2 linked regions of the Promicromonospora sukumoe genome follow. Each later gene encodes a partner of the first gene's protein in a complex. Links are inferred from orthologs where the notes say so. Each region holds a gene or a part of one and is shown on either strand. Other genes may lie near its edges.

Evidence for each region.
Region 2: the proteins of hisH (region 1) and hisF are in contact, whole or in part, in a crystal structure (PDB 6RU0), measured with the Thermotoga maritima proteins. The link is inferred for Promicromonospora sukumoe from one-to-one orthologs. Residues at the interface, in WP_004080484.1 of Thermotoga maritima: Asn15, Arg18, Arg22, Arg117, Leu118, Pro119, His120, Met121, Gly122, Trp123, Asn124, Asn134, Gly135, Tyr136, Tyr138, Val140, Tyr158, Glu180, Lys181, Ser182, Ser183, Lys184, Ile185; in WP_004080486.1 of Thermotoga maritima: Met1, Leu2, Ala3, Arg5, Ser40, Glu41, Asp45, Glu46, Ala70, Glu71, Ile73, Asp74, Ile75, Pro76, Phe77, Asp98, Lys99, Ser122, Gln123, Glu161, Thr195, Leu196, Asn247, Arg249, Glu251.

What each region holds. Positions count from the first base shown.
Region 1 is NZ_JACGWV010000001.1:1,146,552-1,150,985, reverse strand. What follows is about bases 671-3,628. They hold hisH (imidazole glycerol phosphate synthase subunit HisH), read right to left. Parts: upstream 2,493-3,628; coding sequence 1,848-2,492; downstream 671-1,847. Other genes in these bases: hisB (imidazoleglycerol-phosphate dehydratase HisB), read right to left, coding at 3,103-3,628; FHX71_RS05040 (hypothetical protein), read right to left, coding at 2,495-3,097; priA (bifunctional 1-(5-phosphoribosyl)-5-((5-phosphoribosylamino)methylideneamino)imidazole-4-carboxamide isomerase/phosphoribosylanthranilate isomerase PriA), read right to left, coding at 989-1,750; FHX71_RS05055 (SseB family protein), read right to left, coding at 671-992. Outside these bases: FHX71_RS05060 (S1C family serine protease), read left to right, coding at 1-215; more of FHX71_RS05055, read right to left, coding at 264-670; more of hisB, read right to left, coding at 3,629-3,702; FHX71_RS05030 (histidinol-phosphate transaminase), read right to left, coding at 3,699-4,434. UniProt on the Escherichia coli protein: IGPS catalyzes the conversion of PRFAR and glutamine to IGP, AICAR and glutamate. The HisH subunit catalyzes the hydrolysis of glutamine to glutamate and ammonia as part of the synthesis of IGP and AICAR.
Region 2 is NZ_JACGWV010000001.1:2,946,860-2,950,766, reverse strand. The notes cover bases 885-3,852. They hold hisF (imidazole glycerol phosphate synthase subunit HisF), read left to right. Parts: upstream 885-1,967; coding sequence 1,968-2,738; downstream 2,739-3,852. Other genes in these bases: FHX71_RS13025 (ABC transporter ATP-binding protein), read left to right, coding at 2,956-3,852; FHX71_RS13035 (FKBP-type peptidyl-prolyl cis-trans isomerase), read left to right, coding at 1,012-1,968. In the rest of the region: pafA (Pup--protein ligase), read left to right, coding at 1-870; more of FHX71_RS13025, read left to right, coding at 3,853-3,907.

The sequences.
Region 1 (4,434 bases):
GCGACCCGCTGAACGCCAACCTCGGCGAGGTGCTGCTCACGGACGCGCCCGTCGAGCCCGGGTCGTCCGGGTCGGCAGCGCTGGACGACAAGGGCCGCGTGATCGGCGTCGTCTACGCCAAGACGGCGGACGACAACAGCCTGCTGGTGCCGCTGTCGACGCTCCAGGATGTGCTGGCCGACGACACGGCGTTCACGCCGGCGTCGGGCTGCTGAGCGGGGCGCTCAACAGGTCCCGACGCTCCGCTCAGCGGGCCGGGACGCTCAGCGCGCCGCCCCGATGCGGAGCTCCAGCGAGTCCACGCGGGCCGAGATGACCTCGGACGCCGCCAGGCGGGCGTTGACCTGCTTCAGCACCGCGTCGAGCCCGGCCCGGTCGAGGCCCGGGTCCAGCGCGAGCACGACCGCGACCTCGGCCTTGCGGCCCGGCTCGGCGTGCGCGCGCACGACATGCTGCACGGGCGCCGCGGCGACGGTGACCTCGGACGCGACCTCGGGGTCGACGGCGAGCCCGTCCTCGTGCGGCACCAGGGCGGGCCGCCAGGGCTGACCCTGCGCCAGCGCCCACACGGCGGGGCGCGGGACCAGCGCCGTCGACGGACCGGCCGGGTCCACGACGATCAGCGCCCAGTTCTCGCTCACGGCCGACAGCGCCGCGCGGGTCGCCTCGACCGGGACCGGCCGCGCGTCGGGCCGCCAGGCCTGCATCGCGGCCACGGAGGTGAACACGGGCAGGGCACGCCGGCCGTCCGGGGCCTCCAGCGCCACGACGCCGGACGACGCCTCCTTGTCCACGGCCAGCCCGTCCGGGTTCTGCTCGACGACGCCGGCCTCGGCCAGCACGGGCACCAGCACGCGGGTCTCGGCCAGCCGGGCGACGACGTCGCGCAGCGGGACGGCCCCAGTCGTGTGGCCCGCCAGCAGCCGGGTCAGCTCGGCGTCGGCCGAGCCGTCGTCGCCGGCGAACTGGCTGGAGGGCTGGATGGACTTCACTCGGCGGCCTCGGCGGTAGCGGCGTCGGCGTCGCCCGGGCGCCCCGCGACGTCGAGCGCCTCGGGGAGCGTGAAGGCCCCCGCGTACAGGGCCTTGCCGACCACGGCGCCCTCGATGGTGCCCAGGGCGCGCAGCGCCCGCAGGTCGTCGAGGGACGAGATGCCGCCCGAGGCGACGACGTGCGCGGAGGTGCGCGCGGCGACGTCGGACAGGAGGTCGACGTTGGGGCCGCGCAGCGTGCCGTCCTTGGTCACGTCGGTGACGACGTAGCGGGAGCAGCCCGCCTCGTCGAGGCGGCCGAGGACCTCCCAGAGGTCGCCGCCCTCCTTGGTCCAGCCGCGGGCGGCGAGGGTGGTGCCGCGCACGTCGAGGCCGACGGCGACGCGGTCGCCGTGCTCGGCGATGACCTTGGCCGTCCAGGCCGGGTCCTCCAGCGCGGCGGTGCCGAGGTTGACGCGGCGCGCGCCGGTCGCCAGGGCCCGCTCCAGCGACTCGTCGTCGCGGATGCCGCCCGACAGCTCGACCTGTACGTCCAGCTCACCGACCACACGCGCGAGCAGGTCCGCGTTGGAACCGCGGCCGAAGGCGGCGTCGAGGTCCACGAGGTGCACCCACTCCGCACCGCCGGACTGCCAGTCCAGGGCGGCGGTCAGCGGGTCCCCGTACGAGGTCTCCGAGCCGGCCTCCCCCTGGACGAGGCGGACGGCCTGGCCGTCGGCCACGTCGACGGCGGGCAGGAGCACGAGTCGGTCGGTCATGTCTCTCCAAGTTCGTTCAGTTCGATGTGTTGAGTGCTGGGTATTCGCCCCTTTCCGGGGCCCGGAAGGGCGAATGTCCAGCACTCAACGGGTGGGGCTAGGCCAGGGTCCTGAGCCAGTTCTCTAGGAGCTGGGCGCCCGCGTCGCCCGACTTCTCGGGGTGGAACTGCGTGGCCGCGAGCGGTCCGTCCTCGACGGCCGCCACGAAGCGGCCTCCGTGGTCGGCCCACGTGACCTTCGGCGGCGTGAACCGGCCCACCGCGTTCTCGTCGTAGCCCTTGGTGAACGTCTGGGCGGCGTACGAGTGCACGAAGTAGAAGCGCTCGTCCTCGATCCCGGAGAACAGCGTCGAGCCCTCCGGGGCCTCGACCGGCGACCAGCCCATGTGCGGCACGACGTCGGCGTGCAGCCGCTCGACGACGCCGGGCCACTCGCCGATGCCGTCGGTGCGCTCGCCGTGCTCCACCCCGGCGTCGAACATGACCTGCATGCCCACGCAGATGCCCAGCACGGGGCGGTTGCCGGCCAGCCGGCGGCCCACGACCTCGTGGCCGCGCACGGCCGTGAGGCCCGCCATGCAGGCGGCGAACGCGCCGACGCCGGGCACGACCAGGCCGTCCGCGTCCTGCGCGAGGGTACGGTCGGCGGTCAGCGTCACGTCGGCGCCCACCCGCTCCAGCGAGCGGACGGCGGACCGGACGTTGCCGAAGCCGTAGTCGAGGACGACGACGCGCGCGCCCACGGTCAGATCCCGTCCTTGCTGTCCGGGCCCGTCTCGCCCTTGCCCATGCTCTTGCGGGCCTTGCGGGCGGCGGAGGTCAGCATCCGCATCGCCTTGAACTTGCTGATCGAGTCCGAGCCGACGACGCCCTCGATGTCCGCGACGGACGTGGCACCGGTCAGCAGGTCGACGACGTTCTCGGGCGCGCCGCCCAGGACGAGACCCGGGGCGAGCTCGTCGCCGCGGACGCCGTCGGCGAACCGGACCGCCGTCATCTGCTCGCCCGTGCGGGTCACCAGGACCAGCGGGACGCCGCGCACGAGCTGGGAGATCGCCGCGGCGGCCTGCTCGGGCGCGTCGCCCGAGCGGTCCCGCAGCACGCCGACGGCGCCGACCGAGGTCGGCACGGCGTCCAGGTCGAGCTGGGCCAGGGAGCTGGCGGCCGCGAGGGGCTCGGCGCCGGCGATCTGGGTGATGATCGCGGCGAACTCGGGCTCCCCGCTGCCGGTCAGCGAGGACAGGTCGTCCGGGATCTCGAGGTTGTCGAGGTCGAACTCGGGCAGGTCGTCGCCGGTGGGCGTGCTGCTGTCGGACCCGTTGTTGTCGGGCCTGGGGCTGTCGGACATGGCTGCTAGAGCGCACCCTTCGTGGACGGGATGCCGTCGACCCTCGGGTCGACGGCCACGGCGGCGCGTAGCGCACGCGCCAGCGCCTTGAACTGAGCTTCGACGATGTGGTGCGGGTCGCGGCCCGAGAGCACGCGGACGTGCAGGCAGATGCCAGCGTGGTGCGCGATGGACTCCAGCACGTGCCGCGTCAGCGAGCCCGTGAAGTGCCCGCCGATGAGGTGGTACTCCTGGCCGGGCGGCTCGCCCTCGTGCACCAGGTACGGCCGGCCCGACACGTCGACGACGGCCTGCGCGAGCGCCTCGTCGAGCGGCACGAGCGCGTCGCCGAACCGGGAGATGCCGGCCTTGTCACCGAGCGCCTGGCGCAGCGCCTCACCGATGCTGATGGCGACGTCCTCCACCGTGTGGTGGGCGTCGATGTGGGTGTCGCCGGTCGCCTGCACGGTGAGGTCGATCAGGGAGTGCTTGCCGAGCGCCGTGAGCATGTGGTCGTAGAACGGCACGCTCGTGCTGATCTCGGTGCGGCCGGTGCCGTCGAGGTCGAGCTCGACCAGCACCTTCGACTCGGACGTGGCGCGCTCCACGCGTGCTGTCCTGCTCATGCGCTTTCCTCCCCCTGCTCGTGCAGTACCTCGGTGAGCGCCGCGCGGAACGCGGCCATCTCGGCGGACGTGCCGATGGAGACCCGCAGCCAGCCCTCGGGCCCGGTCTCGCGGATCAGCACACCGCGGTCGAGCAGACCCTGCCATACCGCGTGCCGGTCGCCGAACCTGCCGAACAGCACGAAGTTGGCGTCGGTCTCCGCGACCTCGAACGGGCTCCCGTCCGGCAGGTGCTGCTTGCGCAGCCACGTGACCGTCGCGTCGCGCTCGGCGCGCAGCGTGGCGACCTGCGCCATCAGCGACTCGCGGTGGCGCAGCGCGGCGCCGGCGGCGGCCTGGGTGATGGCGCTCAGGTGGTACGGCAGGCGCACGATGCGCAGCGCGTCCACGAAGGCGGTCGACGCGACCAGGTAGCCGAGCCGCGCGCCGGCCGCGGCGAACGCCTTGGACATCGTGCGCGAGACGGCCAGGTTCGGGTACCGCTCCAGCAGCGCGACCGCCGACGGCGTGCCCGGGCGGCGGAACTCAGCGTATGCCTCGTCGACCACGACGACCGGGCGGGCACCGTCGATGTCGACCGTGAGGGCGGCCTCGCAGACCGCCTCGATCGTGGCCGTGGGCAGCGCCGTGCCGGTCGGGTTGTTGGGGCTGGCCAGCAGGATCACCGACGGACGGACCTCACGGATCGTCGCGGCGGCGTGCGCCGGATCGAGCGTGAAGTCGTCCTCGCGG
Region 2 (3,907 bases), 1.8 Mb from region 1 along the record:
GTGTTCTGCCTCTCGCAGCGCGCCGACCACATCTGGGAGGCCGTCTCCAGCGCGACCACCCGGTCCCGGCCGATCATCAACACGCGCGACGAGCCACACGCGGACGCGGAGCTGTACCGCAGGCTGCACGTCATCGTGGGCGACTCGTCCATGGCGGAGCCCACCACGATGCTCAAGGTGGGCAGCACCGACCTGGTGCTCCGCCTGGTCGAGGCTGGGGTCCCCATGCGGGACCTCACCCTGGAGAACCCGATCCGGGCCATCCGGGAGATCAGCCACGACCGCACGGGCAAGCACGCCGTGACGCTGGCCAACGGCCGGACCATGACGGCGATCGAGATCCAGTCGGAGTACTACGAGCGCGCCCGTGAGCTCGTGGAGGCCAACCTCGAGGTCACCCCCGTGGTCAAGCAGGTGCTCGACCTGTGGGAGCGCGGGCTGCGTGCCCTGCAGGCGGAGAACCTGTCGCTCGTGGACCGGGAGCTGGACTGGGTCATCAAACTCAAGCTGATCCGGCGCTACCAGGAGAAGCACGACCTGGGGCTCGACGACCCGCGCATCGCCCGGCTCGACCTCGCGTACCACGACATCTCGCGCACCGAGGGGCTCTACAACCTGCTCGCGGCGCGCGGCATGGTCGAGCGGGTCACCACCGACCTGGAGGTCTTCGAGTCGACGGCCCTGCCGCCGCAGACCACCCGGGCCAAGCTGCGCGGCGACTTCGTCCGGGCGGCGCAGGAGGCACGGCGCGACTACACGGTGGACTGGGTGCACCTCAAGCTGAACGACCAGGCGCAGCGCACCGTGCTGTGCAAGGACCCGTTCAAGAGCGTGGACGACCGCGTGGAGCGCCTCATCGAGAGCATGTGACCCGAGCGCACGCGACGCTGCCCCGGGACCCGGCCGCCCGCCGGTTCCCGGGGCACCGTCGTCTCCGGGGCCGTCGTCCCAGGGTGATCAGTCCACGACCGTCGTTCCAGGACCGTCACTGCGGCATGGGAGACTCTGCGGGTGAGTTCCTGGGTACGCGTCCTCGTCGGCGGTCTGGCGGCAGGCGCGGTGGCCGTGACCACGGCGTGCGCGCCGGCCTCGCTGCCGGTCGAGGTGGGCCCGTCGCCGACGTCGTCGGCCTCGCAGGCCCCGCTGCAGGTCACGGGCGGGAGCGACGCCCCGCCGACGCTCGAGTACGAGAAGCCGTTCGAGGTGGTCCGGCCTTCCTCGCGGATGGTCTGGCCCGGTACGGGCGACGTGCTGGAACGGGATGACCCGGTGCTGCTGAACTTGTACGCCCAGGACGGCCGCGACGGCACCGAGCTGCAGAACACGTTCCGCACCGCCCCGGCCGCGTACACGATGACCGAGCAGTCGCTCGGCAACCAGCTGTTCGAGGCGCTGGAGGGCCGCCGGGTCGGTACCCGCGCGACGCTCATGGAGGAGCAGGACGGCGTCCCCGTGCTGCTGGTCGTGGACGTGCTGCCGGCGCGCGCCGCGGGCGCCGAGGGCGTGCCGCCGGGCAAGGACCTGCCGCAGGTGCGGCTCGACGACCTCGGCGCCCCGACCGTGCGCATCCCGCGCGGCGTGGACCCGCCGACCGACCTGGTGGTGCACCCGCTGCTGCGCGGCACGGGCCCGCAGGTGCGGGCCGGCCAGATCCTGACCGTGGAGTTCACCGCCGTGCGCTGGAGCGACGGCGAGGTGGTCGACACGACCTGGACCGAGGACACGCCGCCGCAGTCGGCGGAGATCGGCATCGGCCGCCTCGTCGAAGGCTGGGACCAGGGCCTCCTGGAGCAGACCGTCGGCTCCCAGGTGATGCTGGTGGTGCCGCCCGGCAGCGGCTACGCGAACACCGCCAGCGAGCTGGCCGGCGAGACCGTGGTGTACGTCGTCGACATCCTCGACGCGCACCAGGCGATCGCCGAGGACGACGAAGCAACGAAGCAGGACACGAAGAAGAAGGAGGGCTGATGTCCGTCGCGATCCGCGTGATCCCGTGCCTGGACGTCGACGCGGGCCGAGTGGTCAAGGGCGTCAACTTCGCCGACCTGCGCGACGCCGGGGACCCGGTCGAGCTCGCCGACCGGTACGACGCCGAGGGCGCCGACGAGCTGACGTTCCTGGACGTCTCCGCCTCCTCCGGCGACCGCGAGACCATGGTCGACGTGGTGCGGCGCACCGCCGAGCAGGTGTTCGTGCCGCTGACGGTGGGCGGCGGCGTGCGCTCCACCGACGACGTCGACCGCCTGCTGCGCGCGGGCGCCGACAAGGTGGGTGTGAACACCGCGGCCATCGCGCGCCCGGAGCTGATCGCCGAGATCGCGCAGCGGTTCGGCTCGCAGGTGCTCACCCTCAGCGTCGACGCGCGCCGTGTCACCGGCGACGTCAGCACGCCGTCGGGGTACGAGGTCACCACGCACGGCGGACGGCGCGGCACCGGCATCGACGCCGTCGAGTGGGCCGAGCGCGCCGCGAAGCTGGGCGCCGGCGAGATCCTGCTCAACTCGATGGACGCCGACGGCACCACCGCCGGTTTCGACCTGGAGATGCTGCACGCCGTGCGCGAGCGCGTGCACGTGCCGCTCGTCGCGTCCGGCGGCGCCGGCACGCCCGAGCACTTCGTCGAGGCGGCCCGGGCGGGGGCGGACGCCGTCCTCGCGGCGTCGGTGTTCCACTTCGGCGCGCTCACGGTGGGCCAGGTCAAGGACGCGATGCGCGCCGCGGGCCTCGACGTCCGCTGAGCCGTCACCGCGACACCCCGGAATCACTTGACCTCGACCGAAGTTGAGGTCTTAGCGTCGGTGTCGCCCTCGGCGTAAATCCGTCGAATCGATTCCCGCGCCATGAGAAAATCGTGGGGTCCCCCCAAGGAAGCGAGGTCTTGCCGTGCCCCCAGAAGCCCCGCGACCCACCCCGATGGCCCTCCAGGGCTCGCGTGTGCGCCGCTCGATCTCGGTCATGTGGCGCGGCATGCGCGCCCACCCCGGCATCTACGCGCTGGCCGTGGGCGCCTCCGGCCTCTTCGGCGCCCTCACCGTCGCGGTCAGCCGCGCGGTCGGCTGGGCCACCGACTCCGTGGTCGTCCCGGCCATCGGCGGCGACGACGCCGCCCGCGACCGGGTCTGGCTCGCCGGCCTCGTGCTCGGCGCCGTCGCCCTCTCGCTCGCCCTGTCCGTCGCCGGGCGCCGCATCTGGGCCGGGTACGGCTTCGTGGGCATCCAGGCCGACCACCGCACCACCCTGACGAAGCAGTACCTGCGCCTGCCCGTCTCCTGGCACCGCTCGCACCCCGCCGGCCAGCTCCTGAACCACACAACGTCCGACACCGAGGCCGCCACCGGCGTCTTCAACCCGCTGCCGTTCGCGCTCGGCGTCGTCGTCATGATCGGCGTCTCCGTGGGGCTGCTCGTCGCGATCGACCCCTGGCTGGCGCTCGCGGCCCTCGCGATCATCCCCGTCACGATCGCCGTGAACGCCGTCTACCAGCGGCACATGTCCCCGGCCGTGACCCGGGCGCAGCGCCTGCGGGGCGACGTGGCCGACGTCGCGCACGAGAGCTTCGAGGCCGCCCTGCTCGTCAAGGCACTCGGCACCGAGGACCGCGAGGAGAGCCGGTTCAACACCCGCACGCAGGAGCTGCGCGCCGCGAACGTGCGCGTCGGCATCGTCCGCTCGCTGTTCGACCCCGTGATCCAGACCCTGCCCTCGATCGGCACCCTCCTGGTGCTCGCCGTCGGCACCTGGCGCATCGCCGCGGGCGCCGTCGACCCGGGCGACCTCGTCACCGCCGCCTACCTGCTCACGATGATGACCGTGCCCGTGCAGGCGTTCGGCTGGGTGCTCGGCGAGCTTCCCCGCGCCCTGGTCGGCTACGAGCGCATCGCGCAGGTCGCCGACGCGACCGGCGCCC